DNA from 4 places in the Enterobacter sp. JH25 genome. Region 4 is predicted to be linked to each of the others. Evidence: predicted binding sites of a transcription regulator. Region 4 holds the regulator's gene; each other region holds the start of a gene.
The links. The regulator LexA, encoded in region 4, represses DNA repair genes until DNA is damaged. The targets are predictions, from matches to a motif close to TNCTGTATGTACATACAGNA.

Region 1 (4,697 bases), 110 kb from region 4:
CTCATGTGCGTAATCACCGAGCAGTCAGCCTCGCCTTCCCACTCCCCCAGAACGTCAAGCTGGCGTTCGCTGAAGACCAGCACAAGCGGCGTCGAGAACTCTTTTAAAACGATACGCAGCACCTTTCCGTTAAGCCGCTGACGTGCGGTTTTCAGCGCCGGGGCGCGATACAGAAAGGCATTCAGTACATTCTCGATGCCTGCGGTGACTAAGGGTTTAATGGGCACGGGAAACCTCCACTCAGAACTTGTAACCACGATGCAGCGCGACGACACCCGCCGTCATATTGAAGTATTCCACGTTTTCAAACTCCGCATCCTGCATCATCGCTTTCAGCGTGTCCTGATCCGGGTGCATTCGGATGGATTCGGCCAGATAACGGTAACTTTCTGCATCGTTTGCCACCAGCTCGCCGATGCGCGGCAGAACGTGGAAGGAATAGGCATCGTAAGCTTTGCTCAGCGGGTCGATAATTGGTTTAGAAAACTCGAGTACCAGCAGTCGGCCGCCCGGCTTCAGCACGCGGTACATAGAGCGCAGCGCTTTATCTTTATCGGTCACGTTACGCAGGCCGAAGGAGATGGTGATGCAGTCGAACGTATTGTCCGGGAACGGCAGCGCTTCGGCGTTGGCCTGAACATATTCAACGTTGCCTACCACGCCGATGTTACGCAGCTTTTCGCGTCCCATTTTCAGCATGGAGTCGTTGATATCTGCCAGCACCACGCGACCGGTTTCGCCAACCAGACGGGAGAATTTAGCGGTCAGATCCCCTGTGCCGCCGGCTAAATCCAGCACCTTTTGTCCACGGCGCACGCCGCTGCAATCAATAGTGAAGCGCTTCCACAAGCGATGAATGCCAAACGACATCAAATCATTCATCACATCGTACTTCGCCGCCACGGAATGAAATACGTGGGCCACCATGTCAGCTTTCTGCGCTTTGGCGACAGTCTGAAAGCCAAAGTGCGTTGTGTCTTGTGAATCGTCAACCATCTCAGAGCCTGCTAATCAGTCAAATGTTCGTGAAGTGTAACAGATTGGGCGCATTTGCCCTACGTTTCAACCACCGCGAAAGAAACGCGCCGACTGCGCTTCGGGGGATAAACTCGCCGCTAACCCATTGTCTTCATTGCGGCTATTTTGCTCACCATCGCCTTCACGCAAACGAAACTCCTCGTCCTGAGCCGTAGCCTGCTCCACCAGTTCCGGATTAATCTCGCGTTTAACTTCCACCCCCAGGCTGCGAAACGCCTCCGCCTGCGCCAGCAAATTGCCGCGCCCGGAGGAGAGTTTTTTCATCGCCTGGCGGTAGTTATCCTGCGCGCGATCCAGGCTTTGCCCCACCGAGGACATATCATCCACAAACAGCCGCATTTTGTCGTACAGCTTGCTGGCGCGATCGGCAATCTGCTGCGCGTTACGGCTTTGGTGCTCATAACGCCACAGGTTGGCAATGGTACGTAACGCCACCAGCAGCGTGGTGGGGCTGACCAGCATAATGTTATTTTTCAGCGCTTCGGTGATCAGTTCGGGCTGTCTGTCGAGCGCCAGCAGGAAGGCTGGCTCAACCGGAATGAACATCAGCACATAATCCAGCGATCGCAGCCCCGGCAACTGTTGATAATCTTTTCTGCCCAGCAGACGGATATGGTTACGCACGGAGGCGATATGCTCCTGCAACGCTGTCTCGCGGGTATAGTCATCTTCCGCGTTGAAGTAGCGCTCATAGGCCACCAGCGTCATTTTGGCGTCGATAACCACATCTTTGCCCTGCGGCAGACGAACAATGACATCCGGCTGCATCCGCGAGCGCGCATCGTTTTCAATGCTGACCTGCGTTTCGTATTCGTATCCTTCACGCAGGCCAGAGGCCTCCAGCACGCGCGTCATGACCACTTCGCCCCAGTTTCCCTGCGCTTTGTTATCACCTTTCAGTGCGCGCGTCAGGTTAACCGCCTCCTGAGCCATCTGCGCATTCAGCTGCTGGAGATTACGGATCTCATGCGCCAGCGTGTGGCGCTCGCGAGCCTCCTGACCAAAGCTGTCCTGCACCTGACGGCGAAAGCCGTCCAGCTGTTCACGCAGCGGCGTCAGCAGGCTGTTCAGGCTCTGGCGGTTCTGCTCATCCACGCGGCGATTGCTGTGCTCAAAAATGCGGTTCGCAAGGTTCTCAAACTGCTCGCTAAGACGCTGCTCGCTGTTGATCATCTGACGGATTTTGTCTTCGGCGTGCAGTTGGGTGGATTCAAGGCGGGTGGTCACTTCCCGGAGATCGGCCTCCAGCGAGGTGTTAATGTCGCGAAGATTGCGCAGTTCGTTATTGAGCAGTTCACACTCATCGCGCCAGTGGTCACTCAGCGCAAGCTGTTGTTTCGTCGCGCTGAGTTCGGCGACGATCTCTTCGCGCTCTGCCAGCTGATCGGCTTTCTGCTGAGCATGTTGGTAGCCGCAAATGAGCCAGCCAATCCCCACGCTCACCAGCGCAACTACCGCATAAACCAGGATTGAGATATCCACAATGCCCCCTGCATCCACGTGTAACCCGCACAAAATAGAATTGTGCTGTATGAACGTCCAGTTTGAAAGGGTTTTCCTGCGAGGAGTTACGCAAAAAAGAAAGGCCGAGCATGTCGGCCTTTTAGCACTGAAGAGAGAATTAGATCAGACGGCGCGCCGCTTCAACCACGATTTTCACCGCATGGCTTTCAGTCTGCTTCATGGTTTCAGCGTTCGGGATCTCCTGCTGGGTACGGTTGACGATAACGCCCGCCACCATACCGGCACGCAGACCCTGGCTTGCGCACATGGTCAGCAGCGTCGCAGATTCCATTTCGTAGTTCATGACGCCCATCGACTGCCACTCTTCCATGGAGCCTTTGAAACGGCTCACCACGCGACCAGAGAAGGTGTCGTAACGCTCCTGGCCCGGGTAGAAGGTATCGGATGATGCCGTGACGCCCACATGGGTGGTGGCGCCCACGGACTTCGCGGCTTCAACCAGTGCGGTGGTGCATTCGAAATCAGCCACTGCCGGGAATTCCATCGGTGCAAAGTGCAGGCTTGCCCCGTCCAGACGCACGGATGCGGTGGTAACCAGCACGTCGCCCACGTTGATGTGCGGCTGAATGGCGCCTGTGGTGCCAATGCGCAGGAAAGTACGAATGCCCAGCTGTGCCAGCTCTTCAACGGCGATAGAGGTAGACGGGCCACCGATACCGGTAGAGCACACGATCACCGCTTTACCGTCCAGCTCTGCGCGCCAGGTGGTGAATTCGCGATGCGCTGCCAGCTTAACCGGCTTATCCATCAGCGCGGCGATCTTTTCCACACGCTCAGGATCGCCAGGGACGATAGCAAGCGTAGCCCCTTGTAAATCGTTTTTAGTGAGGCCGAGATGAAAAACATCAGACTTAGACATAGGTGACTCCTCTGTGGGTCGGTTTGTCAGAAGAAGTAAAACGGTACTTTACAGAAGCAATGTGCATTATTTCGTGACACACCTCACCATGAATGAAAATGATTGCAGTTAATTTCCATAAAATGGTGATTCACATCACATTAACAAGTTATATCGCCGGGTGCTGCACAAAAGATAGACGCTATAAGGCACTGTGGGTTGTTAACCTGGTGTCTATATTTATCTTTGCGCTAATCCATTCATTGGTACGGAGAATGCCATGACTGAAAAAACCGGTTTTGCACCTGCTGCGGCCCCGCATGCTTCAACCATCGTCTCAACCCCTGAAGAGGCCATTACCGCAGGCGAGACCTCCATTCCCTCCCAGGGAGAGAACATGCCAGCGTACCACGCGCGGCCAAAATCTGCCGATGGCCCGCTGCCCATCGTGATCGTGGTGCAGGAAATATTTGGCGTTCATGAACATATTCGCGACCTCTGCCGCCGTCTGGCGCTGGAAGGTTACCTGGCCGTTGCGCCGGAACTCTATTTCCGTCAGGGCGATCCGAATGATTACAGCGACATCCCGACGCTGTTCAGCAACCTGGTCAGCAAAGTGCCGGACGCGCAGGTGCTGGCCGATCTCGACCACGTTGCCAGCTGGGCAGCGCGCAACGGTGGCGACCCGCACCGTCTGATGGTGACTGGCTTCTGTTGGGGCGGACGCATTAGCTGGTTGTACGCCGCGCATAACCCGCAGCTAAAAGCGGCTGTGGCCTGGTACGGCAAGCTGGTGGGTGAAAAAACGCTGAATTCACCGAAGCAACCTGTTGATATTGCCACGGATTTAAATGCGCCTGTGTTGGGGCTCTATGGCGGTCAGGATACCGGGATCCCGCTTGATACGGTCGAGACCATGCGCCATGCGTTGCGCGCAGCAAACGCGAAGGCGGAAATTGTGGTGTATCCGGAAGCCGGGCACGCCTTTAATGCCGATTATCGTCCGAGCTATCATGCGGAATCGGCGAAAGATGGCTGGCAGCGGATGCTGACATGGTTTAGCCAGTACGGCGGGAAAAAAGCGTAAAAGCAAAAAGCCCGGTGGCGGCTACGCCTGACCGGGCCTACATTTCATCAAGCCTGACGCAAATTCTGCGCCGCCTGCACCATGTTCGCCAGCGCCGCGCGGGTTTCAGGCCAGCCACGGGTTTTCAGGCCGCAGTCCGGGTTTACCCAAAGACGTTCCGCCGGGATGCGCTGGGCCGCTTTTTGCAGCAGCGATTCAATCCACTCCACG
Region 2 (4,697 bases), 110 kb from region 4:
TCCATGTCTGAACGCGAGGTCTCGATGGTGATCACATCGGCGTCGAGCGCGGCAATGGAGTCCATGATGTCGTTAAATTCGCAGTAACACATGTGGGTGTGGATCTGCGTATCGTCCTTCGCGACAGCCGCGTTGAGGCGGAACGCCTCCACGCCCCACTGTAAGTAAGCATCCCAGTCGCTGCGACGCAGCGGCAAACCTTCACGCAGCGCAGGTTCGTCGATCTGAATGATGCCAATCCCGGCCGCTTCCAGATCCGCAACTTCATCGCGCAGCGCCAGGGCGATCTGTTTGGCGATGGTTTCCCGGGTTACGTCTTCACGCGGGAACGACCAGCAGAGAATGGTCACCGGACCCGTCAGCATGCCTTTTACCGGTTTGTCGGTCAGAGACTGGGCATACTTCGCCCACTCCACGGTAATCGCTTCCGGGCGGCTGACGTCGCCGATTACCACCGGCGGCTTCACGCAGCGGGAGCCGTAGCTCTGCACCCAACCGTTCTGGGTAAAGACAAACCCGTCCAGGTGCTCACCGAAGTATTCCACCATGTCGTTACGCTCGGCTTCACCGTGCACCAGCACGTCCAGACCTAAACGTTCCTGCTCGATAATCGCCTGTTTGATGTGTTCCGCAATACCGGTGCGGTAGTGATTCGCATCCAGATTGCCCTTTTTGAAGTCCAGGCGCAGGCTGCGGATCTCGGTAGTCTGCGGGAAGGAGCCGATTGTCGTGGTCGGCCACGCGGGCAGGTTAAAGCGCGCACGCTGGGCTTCGGCGCGCACTTCATACGGGCTCTGGCGCTGGCTGTCCCGGGCGGTGATGGCCGCCAGACGTTTTTCCACTGCCGGGTTATGCACGCGCGTCGAGTGACGGCGCGCCTGGATCGGAGCGCTCCAGTCGCTAATCGCTGCCGTGTCGCCGCTGTTCAACGCGTCGCGCAGCAGAGCCAGTTCCTCACACTTTTGCAGGGCGAAGGCAAACCAGCTTTTCACCTCAGGGTCGAGTCGGGTCTCCACGCTCAGGTCAATCGGGCTATGCAGCAGGGAACAGGAAGAGGCCACCCACAATTCACGTTTACCGACTATGTCTTTAATTTGTGCATATTTCTCGGTGAGATCGGCACGCCAGACGTTACGACCATTCACCAGACCGGCAGAGAGCAGCCAGCCCACTGGCAGACGCTTGTGCAACTCTGCTACATCGTCTTTGCCGTGAACGAGGTCAACGTGCAGACCCTGAATCGGCAGCGCGGTAATGGTTTTCAGGTTCGGCGTTACGCCTTCGAAGTAGGTGGTCAGCAGCAGCTTCACCTGCCCGGTGAGCGCGTTATACGCCGGTTTGAAGGCGTCCAGCCACGCCTGCGGCAGCTCAAGCACCAGCGCCGGTTCATCGATTTGCACCCACTGAATGCCGCGTTTGCCCAGCTCAATCAGCACCTGCTTATAAACCGGCAGAATGTCGTTCAGCAGGCTGAGGCGGTCGAACTGTTCGCCTTTCACTTTGCCCAGCCACAGGTAGGTTATCGGCCCCAGCAGCACGGGTTTCACCTGGTGACCCAGCGCCAGCGCTTCGTCCACTTCATCCAGAAGCTGGGTCCAGGTCAGTTTGAACTGCTGGCCTTTAACGAACTCCGGCACCATATAGTGATAGTTGGTGTTGAACCACTTGGTCATTTCCGCCGCCGCCGCTGGCTCACCCGTTGGCGCGCGGCCACGGCCGATGCGGAACAGGGTATCGATATCCACCGATCCATCGTTGTTCTGATGACGAGCCGGCACGTTGCCAAGCAGCAGGCTGGTGGTCAGAACATGGTCGTACCAGGCGAAATCGCCCACCGGCAGCAGGTCAATGCCCGCCTGTTTTTGCTGATCCCAGTGACGCGCGCGCAGCTCACGTCCCACCGCCAGCAGTTCTTCACGGGTGGCGTTACCTGCCCAGTAGCTTTCTTGCGCTTTTTTTAGCTCGCGACGCAGGCCAACGCGAGGGAAACCGAGAGTGTGAATGCGGATTGTCATGGTATGCCCCTTGTGAAATTCGTTATTTAGACGTCCAGATGTTTACACATCTATAATTGGCAGGTACTGTATATTCCTCAAGCGCAAAATGTTCATGGCGAAGTGAAGGACTTTCATGATCGAGATAAAACACCTGAAAACGCTACAAGCGTTGCGGAACTGCGGTTCTCTTGCGGCGGCAGCGGCCACGCTGCACCAGACTCAGTCTGCCCTTTCTCACCAGTTCAGCGATCTGGAACAACGCCTCGGCTTTCGTCTTTTTGTGCGTAAGAGCCAGCCTTTGCGCTTTACGCCGCAGGGCGAAATTTTGCTTCAGCTGGCGAACCAGGTGCTGCCGCAGATTGCCAGCGCGTTGCAGTCCTGCAACGAGCCGCAGCAGACCACCCTGCGCATCGCCATTGAGTGTCACAGCTGTATTCAGTGGCTGACCCCCGCGCTTGAGAACTTCCGCCAGAAGTGGCCGCAGGTGGAGATGGACTTCAAGTCCGGCGTCACGTTTGATCCGCAGCCGTCGCTTCAGCAGGGTGAGCTGGATCTGGTGATGACCTCAGATATTCTGCCGCGCAGCGGTCTGCACTATTCGCCAATGTTTGATTTTGAGGTGCGTCTGGTGCTGGCCCCGGACCATCCGCTGGCCGCCAAAACGCGTATCACGCCGGAAGATCTGGCAACGGAGACGCTGCTGATTTACCCGGTACAGCGCAGTCGTCTGGATATCTGGCGCCATTTCCTGCAACCCGCGGGCATCAGCCCACAGCTGAAAAGCGTGGATAACACGCTGCTGTTAATTCAGATGGTGGCGGCCAGAATGGGAATTGCGGCGCTGCCGCACTGGGTGGTCGAGACGGTTGAACGCCAGGGTCTGGTGGTTACCAAAACCCTGGGTGAAGGACTGTGGAGCCGGCTGTACGCCGCCGTGCGCGACGGCGAGCAGCGTCAGCCGATTACGGAAGCGTTTATTCGCTCAGCGCGGAACCACGCGTGCGACCATCTTCCGTTTGTGCGGAGCGCGGAGCGACCCAGCGGCGATGTACCCACAGCGAAGCCAGGATCACCGTTCCCCCAATAAGGAAACTCGGCCAGTGCGGCTGTTCCTGCCAGATGGCGAGGTTCACCAGTAGCCCCGCCGGCACGTGCACGTTGTTCATGATCCCCAGCGTTCCGGCGTCTACCTGCGTCGCGCCGTAGTTCCACATAAAGTAGCCCAGCCCCGAGGCCACCACGCCCAGCCAGACCAGAACGCTCCACTGCACGGGGGTGGTCGGCAGCTTTTGCGGGTTGCCGAGCATAAACCATGCCGCAATCGCGACAATCGCTGCGCCCATATAGAACCACGCAAACGCGTTATGCTGCGGCATCGGGCGGGTCTCCATGAGGCGTTTGTAGCCCACCATCCCGATGGCGAAGCTGATATTGGCGAGCTGGACGAACATCAGCCCGGTCCAGAAGTGATCGCTCACCTTGTCATAGCGAATTATCGCCGCGCCAATGACTGCCAGCGCCGCGCTCAGCAGATATCCCCAGCGCAGGCGGCGCCTGCTGAGCAGGTCGTAAATCAGCGTGATATAGAGCGGCGTGAGCACGGTAAAGAGCAGAAATTCCGATACGGAGAGGTAGACGTAAGCCCGGAAGCTGAACAGGTACATGATGCCGAGCTGCATTGCGCCTACCAGCATGTACAGCAGAATGGTTTTCAGCGATTGCCCGCGGGTACGCAGGAACGGCAGGAACACCAGCGCCGCCAGCCCCACACGCATCAGCACCGAAAAGTAGCTGTCGACCGATCCGGCAAGGTATTCGCCAATCAGGCTAAAGGAGAAGGCCCACAGGATAGTGGTGATAATGAGTAGCGCCACAATGCTTGTCTCTCAGAAAGAAGGAGAGGCATTGTAGCGAACTCTTTAGTTGACATCTGAACAATAAATAATCAAATGAAGATTATTCAAGGAACAGTTTGCGCAAATACTTAGGTACCGCGTTGTCTGCGTTGGTGCCAATCACTTCCAGCTCCGGGTGCAGATCTTTCAGGCGCTGGTGCGCGTTCTGCATGATGCAGCCTTTGCCCGCCATGGAGAGCATCTCGGCATCGTTCATGCCATCGCCGAACGCGATGCAGTCTTTCAGATCAAAGCCCAGACGCTTCGCGACCGCTTCCAGCGCGTGACCTTTGGACACCCCGCCCGCCATCACTTCCAGACAAGTCAGCGTGGAGAAGCTCACGTTCACGCGGTCTCCCCAGCGGGCGTTGATCGCCTGCTCCAGCGGAAGCAGCGCTTCGTGACTTTCGCAGGTAAAGAACACCTTGCTGATCCCTTCAGGATCCAGCAAACCCGGTTCATACAGGGAGTAGTTGAAGACGGCTTCCTTGAAGAAACGCATTTCGTCCGGGCGATGACGGTTCATAAACCACTCGTCGTCGCGGTAAACGTTAGTGACGATATCCGGGTTGTTATGCACAATGCCGAACAAATCAGTGGCGATGTCGCGATCGAGATTGTGGGTAAAAATCAGGTTGCCGTCCGTGTCGTGTACGCGCGCACCGTTGGAGGTGATCATGTACGACTTGATCTCCAGGTTATCGCGGATCTGCCCCACGTCCACGTGGTGGCGGCCGGTGGCGAACACAAAGTTCACGCCACGGGCAGTCAGGAGTTTTAAGGTCTCTTTCGCATAAGGCGACAG
Region 3 (4,697 bases), 1.3 Mb from region 4:
GATGTAGCCCATGGGGATGACATCTGCTCCAGCGCGTAATGCAAACGCGGTTGTGTCTCGCTAAGTATGAATTTGTGTTCTTTTGTGAGGTCTGGCTGTGCAAACAGCTCCTGATAGCTCTCGGTATCCGGAACCAGGTCACGCCATGCAAGTTTCGTAATGGTCAAAGTTGATGTTTTTTAGTCAGAAGTAAAACCGTGGAGTATACCGTAAGCGGCGCACTCTGCCCAATCAGGATTCGGGTTTTCGTCATGCGGATCGCCTGCGACGTTTCACAGGATATGATTTCTTTTCAGCAGATTGCCAAAAAACTGATATTCTGAACAGAGTTACACGGTAACACTGAGATCGCAATGAAATATCAACAACTGGAAAACCTCGAAAGCGGCTGGAAATGGAAGTACCTGGTCAAAAAGCACCGTGAAGGGGAGCTGATCACCTGCTACATCGAAGCCAGCGCGGCACAAGAAGCTGTGGATATGTTGCTGACCCTCGAAAACGAACCGGTACAGGTCAACGGCTGGATCGAGAAACACATTAATCCGGCCTTGTTAAACCGGATGAAGCAAACTATCCGTGCTCGTCGTAAACGGCATTTCAATGCCGAGCATCAGCACACCCGTAAGAAATCCATCGACCTGGAATTCATGGTCTGGCAGCGTCTGGCCGGGCTTGCGCAACGGCGCGGGAAAACCCTGTCGGAAACGGTGGTGCAGCTGATTGAAGATGCCGAGCACAAAGAGAAGTATGCCAGCCAGATGTCGACGTTGAAAAACGATCTACAGGCACTGTTAGGTAAAAAATAAGCTTTTTACTTTTCTTCAGATAATAAAAAACCCCGCATGGCGGGGTTTTTTTATAAGACGATAACTTATGCCGCAGGCTGAGTTACAACGTCTTTGATACCTTTAACTTCGATCTCTACGCGACGATCTGGTGCCAGGCAGTCGATCAGTGCAGCGCGTGGTTTCACGTTGTCACAGGTAGAACCGGTAACTGGGTTAGATTCGCCCATACCACGTGGGGAGATCTTGTTAGCTGGGATACCTTTAGATACCAGGTAATCAACTACAGACTGAGCACGTTTCTCAGACAGACCCTGGTTGTAAGCGTCAGAACCGATACGGTCGGTGAAGCCCAGAACCACTACAGAACCGTCTTTAGGATCCAGGTTGCTCAGCTGGGTGTACAGCTGATCCAGTGCCTGCTGACCTTCTGGTTTCAGGGTAGCTTTGTTGAAGTTGAACAGAACGTCAGACTTCAGAGTGAAGTGCTTGGTCTGTACTTCTGGCGCTGGAGCCGGAGCTGGAGCTACGACTGGCGCATCTTCCTGCTGACCGAAACGGTAAGAAACACCAACGCTCAGCATGCCGTTGTCTGGACGAACACCAACGGTAGCACCGTCACCGATGTTGTTAACCCACTGGTATTCCAGACGGGTAGCGATGTCACGGGTCATTGCCCACTCAACGCCACCAGCGAATACTGGGGAAACACCAGTATCGTGGTCGTCACCAGCGATGCTGTTGCTGGAGTCTGCACGCCATACCATGCCGCCCAGACGGGTGTACACGTCCAGATCGTCAGTTACTGGGTAACCCAGTTTAGCGGTCAGCTGTACGCCTTGAGCTTTGAAAGCGCCATTTACGTTGTCGCCTTTGTAAGGCATACGACCTAACCAGTCGTAACCCATTTCAAAGCCAACATACGGGTTAACCTGATAGCCACCGAACGCACCTGCACCCAGCTGGCTCTCGTGAGTAGGGCCATCGTTGTTCAGGCTGCTGTTGTACCAACCGGTGTCATGGAACTGAGACCAGCCCAGTTTACCACCTGCATACCAGGTATTATCTTTCGGAGCGGCCTGCGCTACGGTAGCGAAGCCAGCCAGTGCCACTGCAATCGCGATAGCTGTCTTTTTCATTTTTTGCGCCTCGTTATCATCCAAAATTTGCCATGAATATCTCCATCGGAGGAATCACGGTTAAATCCTTCACCGGGGGGCGTGGTCAAATATAAACCTACCGATATCTTCGGCTTAGGCCGAGCACCCCTGGCGATGTAAAGTCTACAACGTAGCTGAAAACTTACAAGTGTGAAGTCCGTCAGGCATATGAAAAAAAAAGTTCCGTATACCTAATATTTAACAATTTTTGAACGAATTTTGTGCAGTAAAATTAACGAGAACCGCGTCAGACAAGCCTTGCCGCAGTTTTGGCGCGTTGAACTTTTTTTGCATACTGCGGTCGAAAAAAATTCCAGGAAAACTCTTAAAATGACTCAATGGTACACATTTGAGTGAATTTTTAGCCCGGGATGTTGTCCTCTGCGATAGGAATCTCCACGAACTGGCCGCATGATGAAACCCATCGCGTTACCTTCTTCAGCCGCTTCAGTCAGACGCAAATGTTCCTCTTGCGACAGATCCTCAGGCAACCACCCAATCACGACGCTATAGTTCCCGGTACGTAATGCCCGGACCATCGACTCGACCGTATCGCAAGGGGAGAGTTGATTAATCTGCATCACCTTCGCTAACGGCAGGCCAGCCGACTGAACCCATTCGCGACTTAATTTTTGCTGTGGCGTCAGCCAGAGCTGCCAGCGAGACTGTTGCCCGAGCTGCTGCAAAAGCGGCAGGAGTAAGAGTTGTGTCAACAGCGGCTGGTCTTCACGGTAAACCACTTCACTGATAAGCCCTGTCGATTCACGCCCGATAGAATTCTGCGCAGCATTGCCAGCGGCAGAAGTAGAAGGTGTTAAGTGATTTGCATAGCCTGAAGTGTACATATTCATTCCAGCCCTGTAGTTACTGTATGGATATACAGTAACCCCTGTATGCATAAAGATCAACCTCATTTTCGGAAAGCGACTCGCAAATTTCATCCATTCCTGGTGAACCTGAAAAAATCATCTTGCCCAACGGCAATAAGTTGCCTATTTTCCTGCTAACGGATCCGTTACTAAGAAATATCGTGGTTACTGTATGATTTTTAATGGAATTATCATGAAAAAGATATCTTATGATCGGATTTATCAATCTCAAGAATACCTCTCTCCGCTGGGCGAAATTCATCATCGCGCCCTGTTTGGCGGTTATACCCTGGCCGTGGATGAAGCGGTGTTCGCGATGGTGTCTGACGGTGAGCTTTACCTTCGCGCCTGTGAGCAAAGTGCAAAATACTGTGTAAAAAACGCGTCCTCTGTTCTGACCCTGATGAAACGAGGACGTCCTGTGCTGCTTAATTACTACCGTGTGGATGAAGGTCTGTGGCAAAACAGGGAAAAACTGCTTCAGCTCTCCTCGTTTGCGCTCGATGCCGCCAGGAAAGAGCGCTACCAGCGCCATCAGCGTAACCGGCTTAAAGATCTGCCGAACCTGACCTTTCAGATTGAGGTCCTGCTTATGGAGGCGGGCATTACCAATGAAGAGACGCTACGACAGTTGGGGGCGAAGACGAGCTGGCTGAAAATGCGCTCTAAGAATAAAGCGCTGAGTATCCGGGTATTGTTCGCGCTTGAAGGCGCGATTGAAGGGTTACATGAAGCGGCACTCCCGGCGGATATTCGCCGGGAGCTTACGGAGTGGTTTAATGCGCTGCCTGAGTCGCAGGGCCATCATTCCGCCAGGTAGCGATCTGCTGTCGCAGCCGACAAATTTCCGGCAGCAAAGCGATAAGCAGGCCAATTTGCTGAAGGACCAGCGGAGCTTTGTTGTCGGTGCCTGGATCAAGGTGTGCGATACGTTGCACCAGTTCATCCAGTGCCTGGTGAACCCGTGGCTCATCCGCAGGTTGATGATGAAGCGCATCATCAACGTAGCAAACGGCATCGTCCAGTAGTGCCAGGATGCCCGGATTCGTCAGTTTCTCTCGGTGGGCGCCAAGGGTAGAGATATAGCTGGTGAACGTGTGGTTCAGACACAGCAGGCGGAAGGCTATCTCCCGGATTTCTGCCGTGGCGCGCGGCTCAGTTGACATATTCGAGACAACGGAAGCCAGCTCTGCGTCAGTGTTATGCGCATCGCGACGGGCAATCCGATAGGCCAGACGGTTATCGCGACCCTGATGGTATTGCTCAAGTATGGCGTCCAGATAGCGGCAGTTGGCGTTCATTGCTCTGTCGGACACGCGCGGTAAATTTCGGAAACGCCAGTCCGGCCAGATAAAGCTCACCGCCGCCCAGGCGATGGCGCAGCCGATAAGCGTGTCGATCACACGGGGGAGGGCCACTTCAAAGCCTTCACCCAGCAGATTGAAGCAGAGCAGAACCAGCAGCGTGATGAACATCGTGGCGTGGGCATACTGCACATTGCGGAAGGCGAAGAACAGTACCCCGGTAATCACAATCAGGATCAGTTGCCCTTCTACTGAAGGCACAAAATAGAGCACCGGCAGTCCGATGGCGACCCCGACTAATGTCCCGACAATACGCAGCGCGAGCCGATGGCGGGTAGCGTTATAGTTCGGCTGGCAGACGAACAGGCTGGTCAGCAGGATCCAGTAGCCGTGGTGCAATCCTGTTATCTGGATAAACGCGTAGCCGACGCACAGTACCAACGACATCCTTACCGCATGGCGAAAGAGGGCGGATTCCGGCGTAAAATGACGGCTCAGGCGCAGCCATATATCGCTGAAACCGTTGAGACTGTCGTCGGCAAGCTGGTTGTCAGCGTCATTGCCCGGCATCGCCATCGC
Region 4 (4,697 bases):
CAGTTCGTCATCACTGATGGTAATCAGCCCCTGACGACGCATCTCTGCGGACATTTTATCGAGCTCTGCCGCCAGCTCATCGTTACTCCAGCGCAGGAACAGCTCCGCTTTCAGCATCGGATAGATGGCCTGAATATGGCGCAGCAGCTCCTGACGCGAAATACGGCGGTGCTGGGTAATAATGGCTGCCATCAGTGACGGCAGCATCAGCATGTGAGTGATGTTATTACGGTAGTAGGTCATCAGCACGGCCTGCTCGCGCGGCAGAATGATGATGTCACCAATCGTATCTTTCTCGACTTCGAACTTGTTCATCTGCAACGCGTGATCGATCAATTCGCTGGCGGTGGCAGACGGCACGGTCGAATCCACGGAATACGGCACGTTGCGCATGATATCCAGATAGCAATCAATCTGCTCGGTCAGCTGTTCACGGGTCAGTGAACGCTGGCGAGAGGCCAGAAGCGCGGTACAACACAGGTTCATGGCGTTTGCCGCACCAGCATTGTTGATGCGTACCATCAGCTCGGATGCAATGCCGTTGACCGTTGGCGTCAGCCAGGCCGGACGTACCGCTTCGATAGGATCAATAGACTCGCGCCACTCCGGAACATGATGGTTCAGATACGTCATCAGCGGCAGGGGCTCGCCAAAGTTCACGTAGCCCTGACCGAGGTTGCGCAATTTACTCAGACCACGCAGCATCTGCGGCAGACTCTCTTTCTCTTTGGTCGCACCGCGCAGCTCTTTCGCGTAGGTGCCCACTTCCATCACGTGTTCATAACCGATGTAAATAGGCACCAGCGTGATAGGACGCGTACCGCCACGCAGCATGGCCTGAATGGTCATCGACAGCGTGCCGGTCTTCGGATCGAGCAGACGACCGGTACGGGAGCGACCGCCTTCAACAAAGTACTCCACGGAATAACCGCGGCTGAACAGCTCGCCCAGATACTCCCTGAAGACGGTGGAGTAGAGCTTGTTACCCTTGAAGGTACGACGAATGAAGAACGCACCCAGACGGCGGAAAATCGGACCTGCTGGCCAGAAGTTCAGGTTGATACCGGCAGCAATATGCGGCGGCACCAGGCCCTGGTGATAGAGCACGTAAGAGAGCAGCAGGTAGTCCATGTGGCTGCGGTGGCAGGGCACATAGACAATCTCGTGGCCGTCATGCGCTAACTGACGCACGCGCTCGGCGTTGTGGACGTTAATCCCCTGATAGAGGCGGTTCCACGTGAAACCGAGGATACGGTCAGAGAGACGAATCATCTCGTAGGAGAAGTTCGCGGCGATCTCTTCCATCAGCGCGATTGCGTTCTGCTGCGCTTTCTCGTGCGAAATCTTCTTGCTGCGCGCTTCGTCTTCTACGGCACGGGCAATCGCTTTGGAAGCCAGCAGCTTGTTAAACAGATCCTGACGCGCCGGGAGACGTGGCCCAACGGCCGCCAGACGCTGACGTGCAAAGTGCATTCGCGCAACGCGCGCCAGCTTTTGCGCAATGATTTTGTCAGTACCGTGTTCATCCGCCATGCGGCGCAGTGAAACGGAAGGCGAGAAGCGAACAAAGCTGTCGCGTCCCAGCCATGAGACGGCGAAGAATTTCTGAATGCCGTTGAGCATACGCAGCGGCGGGTTCTCTTCCCCTTTTTCACGCCCCGGACGACGGCCAAACATCACCGACACCGGCACCATCTGCACGTCCAGATCGGGGTTGCTGCGGTGCAGATCGAGGTAATCATGGAACAGCTTAATGGACTCTTCTTTCGGCGTGTAATAGGTGAACACGCGCGGTCCGCCATGGATGAACACGTAGCGCGGCAGCAGCGTACCGTCGACTTCCAGCGGTTCAAGCGGGTCAGGTAAATCGTGCGCCAGACATTGAGCGCGAAGCGTTAGCAGGTCTGCCTTCGAGTTATAAGGCAAAACGTACATAATAGGGCGCGACGTATCGAGCCCTAATTCCAGCGCAGGTTCTGCTGGGATAGACTTACTTTTTACCAGTACGCTTAATGGTAAATTAAGTAATTTGTAGTAAATTCGTGGCCAGCCGGACATAAACGATGTAAAGCCTCTGGTTAATAATGCAATTGCGGCGCAAGGATAACAGAATGCGCGCAAAATTTCTGTTGTTACCCGTCATACTTCAGGTCGCAGCAAAACGCGCTGCGGCTTTAGTTACTGACGCTATTTATCATAAAAGGTTCTTTTAATGGCCAATAATACCACTGGGTTAACTCGAATCATTAAAGCTGCCGGTTATTCATGGAAAGGTTTCCGCGCCGCATGGGTTAATGAAGCCGCTTTCCGCCAGGAAGCGGTTGCCGCAATCGTTGCCGTTGTCATCGCCTGCTTCCTTGATGTTGATGCTATCACCCGCGTACTGCTCATCGGATCTGTCCTTCTGGTGATGATAGTGGAAATTCTGAATAGCGCTATTGAGGCCGTTGTTGACCGAATCGGGTCGGAATTCCATGAACTGTCTGGCCGGGCGAAAGACATGGGTTCCGCTGCCGTACTGCTGTCGATTATCACGGCGGCGATCACCTGGGTCACGCTACTTTGGTCGCATTTCCGATGAGCCTCGAGGAATAATTAAGTCCCTGGTTTTTTGTGCAGTTTTTGGTTCCAAAATCGCCTTTGACTGTATATACTCACAGCATAACTGTATATACACCCAGGGGGCGGTATGAAAGCGTTAACGACCAGGCAGCAAGAGGTGTTTGATCTCATTCGGGATCATATCGGCCAGACGGGTATGCCACCCACGCGTGCAGAAATTGCGCAGCGTCTGGGCTTCCGTTCTCCTAATGCTGCCGAAGAGCACCTTAAGGCGCTTGCGCGTAAGGGCGTGATTGAGATTGTTTCCGGCGCCTCACGCGGCATCCGTCTGCTGGTGGAAGAAGAGAGCGGTATTCCGCTGGTGGGTCGCGTAGCCGCAGGTGAACCTCTGCTGGCGCAGCAGCACATCGAAGGGCACTATCAGGTTGACCCAGGCATGTTCAAGCCGAGCGCCGATTTCCTGCTGCGCGTTAGCGGAATGTCCATGAAAGATATCGGTATTCTGGATGGCGATCTGCTGGCGGTACACAAAACGCAGGACGTGCGTAACGGGCAAGTCGTGGTGGCGCGCATTGATGATGAAGTGACGGTTAAGCGCCTGAAAAAACAAGGCAATACCGTGCAGCTTCTGCCTGAAAACAATGAATTCCCCCCGATTGTGGTGGATCTCCGCGAGCAGAGCTTCTCTATTGAAGGGCTGGCGGTCGGCGTTATCCGCAACGGTGAATGGCTGTAATCTCTTCCTGACAGGCTGTAGTTCCTCTACAGCCTGGCCTGTTTTCTGATTCCGGTAATTTCCATGGCATTGCTAACTTCTGCCGATAAGGCGTTGTGGCGTCTTGCGCTACCGATGATTTTTTCCAATATTACCGTTCCTCTGCTGGGGCTGGTGGATACGGCGGTTATCGGGCATCTCGATTCGCCGATTTATCTTGGCGGCGTCGCGATCGGCGCAACGGCGACCAGCTTCCTCTTTATGCTGCTGCTTTTTCTGCGCATGAGTACGACAGGCCTGACGGCCCAGGCGTATGGTGCAAAAGATCCTCTGCGTCTGGCGCGTGCGCTGGTTCAGCCGCTCATTCTGGCATTCGGTGCCGGCGCGTTAATCGTTCTGTTGCGTACGCCGCTGATTGATCTTGCGCTCCATATTGTAGGTGGCAGCGATGCCGTACTGGAACAGGCCCGGCGGTTCCTCGAAATTCGCTGGCTCAGCGCGCCCGCTTCACTGGCAAACCTGGTCCTGCTGGGCTGGCTGCTGGGCGTGCAGTACGCCCGCGCGCCGGTGATCCTACTGGTGGTGGGCAACCTGCTTAACATTGTGCTCGATCTCTGGCTGGTGATGGGACTGCACATGAACGTCCGGGGCGCGGCGCTGGCTACGGCAATTGCCGAGTACGGGACGCTGCTGATCGGTTTGGGGATGGTCTGGCGCGTGCTGGCGATGCGCGGTATCACCCTGGATCTGCTGAAATCGGCCTGGCGCGGCAATATGCGTAAGCTGCTGGCGCTCAATCGCGACATCATGCTCCGTTCGCTCCTGCTGCAACTCTGCTTCGGCGCATTAACCGTTTTTGGTGCCCGTCTTGGGCCTGAGATCGTCGCCGTCAACGCAGTGCTCATGACGTTACTGACCTTTACCGCTTACGCGCTGGATGGTTTTGCTTACGCCGTCGAGGCGCATTCAGGGCAGGCTTATGGCGCGCGTGAAAGCGGCCAGTTACGCGAAGTCTGGCGTGCTGCCTGTCGTCAGGCGGGTCTGGTGGCGCTGGTCTTTGCTCTGGTTTACGCCTGTTTTGGTGGGCATATTGTCGCGCTTCTCACCTCGTTGCCCGCGCTACGTGAGCTGGCCGATCGCTACATCCTCTGGCAGGTCGTATTACCGGTGGTGGGCGTGTGGTGCTATTTGCTGGACGGCATGTTTATTGGTGCGACGCGAGGGGCGGAGATGCGCAACAGCATGGCCGTCGCTGCGGCGGGGTTCGGCCTGACGCTGCTGACCTTGCCGTATCTCGGCAATCATGGTCTGTGGCTCGCGCTGGCGGTGTTTCTCTCACTGCGTGGCCTTTCGCTGGCCGTTATCTGGCGTCGTCACTGGCGAAACAATACCTGGTTTCCAGCCCCGCACGATATATCGT

Region 1: the regulator LexA is predicted to act here: its motif matches at 2,564-2,583, upstream of rmuC (DNA recombination protein RmuC).
Region 2: the regulator LexA is predicted to act here: its motif matches at 2,080-2,099, upstream of metR (HTH-type transcriptional regulator MetR).
Region 3: the regulator LexA is predicted to act here: its motif matches at 2,811-2,830, upstream of sulA (SOS-induced cell division inhibitor SulA).

The regions. Positions count from the first base shown of each region.
Region 1 is NZ_CP091319.1:199,585-204,281, reverse strand. It holds gene ubiJ (ubiquinone biosynthesis protein UbiJ) at 1-227, opposite strand, end outside; gene ubiE (bifunctional demethylmenaquinone methyltransferase/2-methoxy-6-polyprenyl-1,4-benzoquinol methylase UbiE) at 241-996, opposite strand; gene rmuC (DNA recombination protein RmuC) at 1,063-2,520, opposite strand; gene udp (uridine phosphorylase) at 2,660-3,421, opposite strand; gene L2Y28_RS00985 (dienelactone hydrolase family protein) at 3,681-4,487, shown strand; gene metE (5-methyltetrahydropteroyltriglutamate--homocysteine S-methyltransferase) at 4,535-4,697, opposite strand, start outside.
Region 2 is NZ_CP091319.1:194,804-199,500, reverse strand. It holds gene metE (5-methyltetrahydropteroyltriglutamate--homocysteine S-methyltransferase) at 1-2,015, opposite strand, end outside; gene metR (HTH-type transcriptional regulator MetR) at 2,131-3,084, shown strand; gene L2Y28_RS00970 (carboxylate/amino acid/amine transporter) at 2,972-3,871, opposite strand; gene yigL (sugar/pyridoxal phosphate phosphatase YigL) at 3,954-4,697, opposite strand, start outside.
Region 3 is NZ_CP091319.1:1,605,569-1,610,265, forward strand. It holds gene L2Y28_RS07530 (Lon protease family protein) at 1-167, opposite strand, end outside; gene matP (macrodomain Ter protein MatP) at 354-806, shown strand; gene ompA (porin OmpA) at 872-1,924, opposite strand; gene sulA (SOS-induced cell division inhibitor SulA) at 2,281-2,790, opposite strand; gene L2Y28_RS07550 (TfoX/Sxy family DNA transformation protein) at 3,008-3,634, shown strand; gene yccS (YccS family putative transporter) at 3,591-4,697, opposite strand, start outside.
Region 4 is NZ_CP091319.1:306,062-310,758, forward strand. It holds gene plsB (glycerol-3-phosphate 1-O-acyltransferase PlsB) at 1-2,058, opposite strand, end outside; gene L2Y28_RS01480 (diacylglycerol kinase) at 2,213-2,581, shown strand; gene lexA (transcriptional repressor LexA) at 2,690-3,298, shown strand; gene dinF (MATE family efflux transporter DinF) at 3,362-4,697, shown strand, end outside.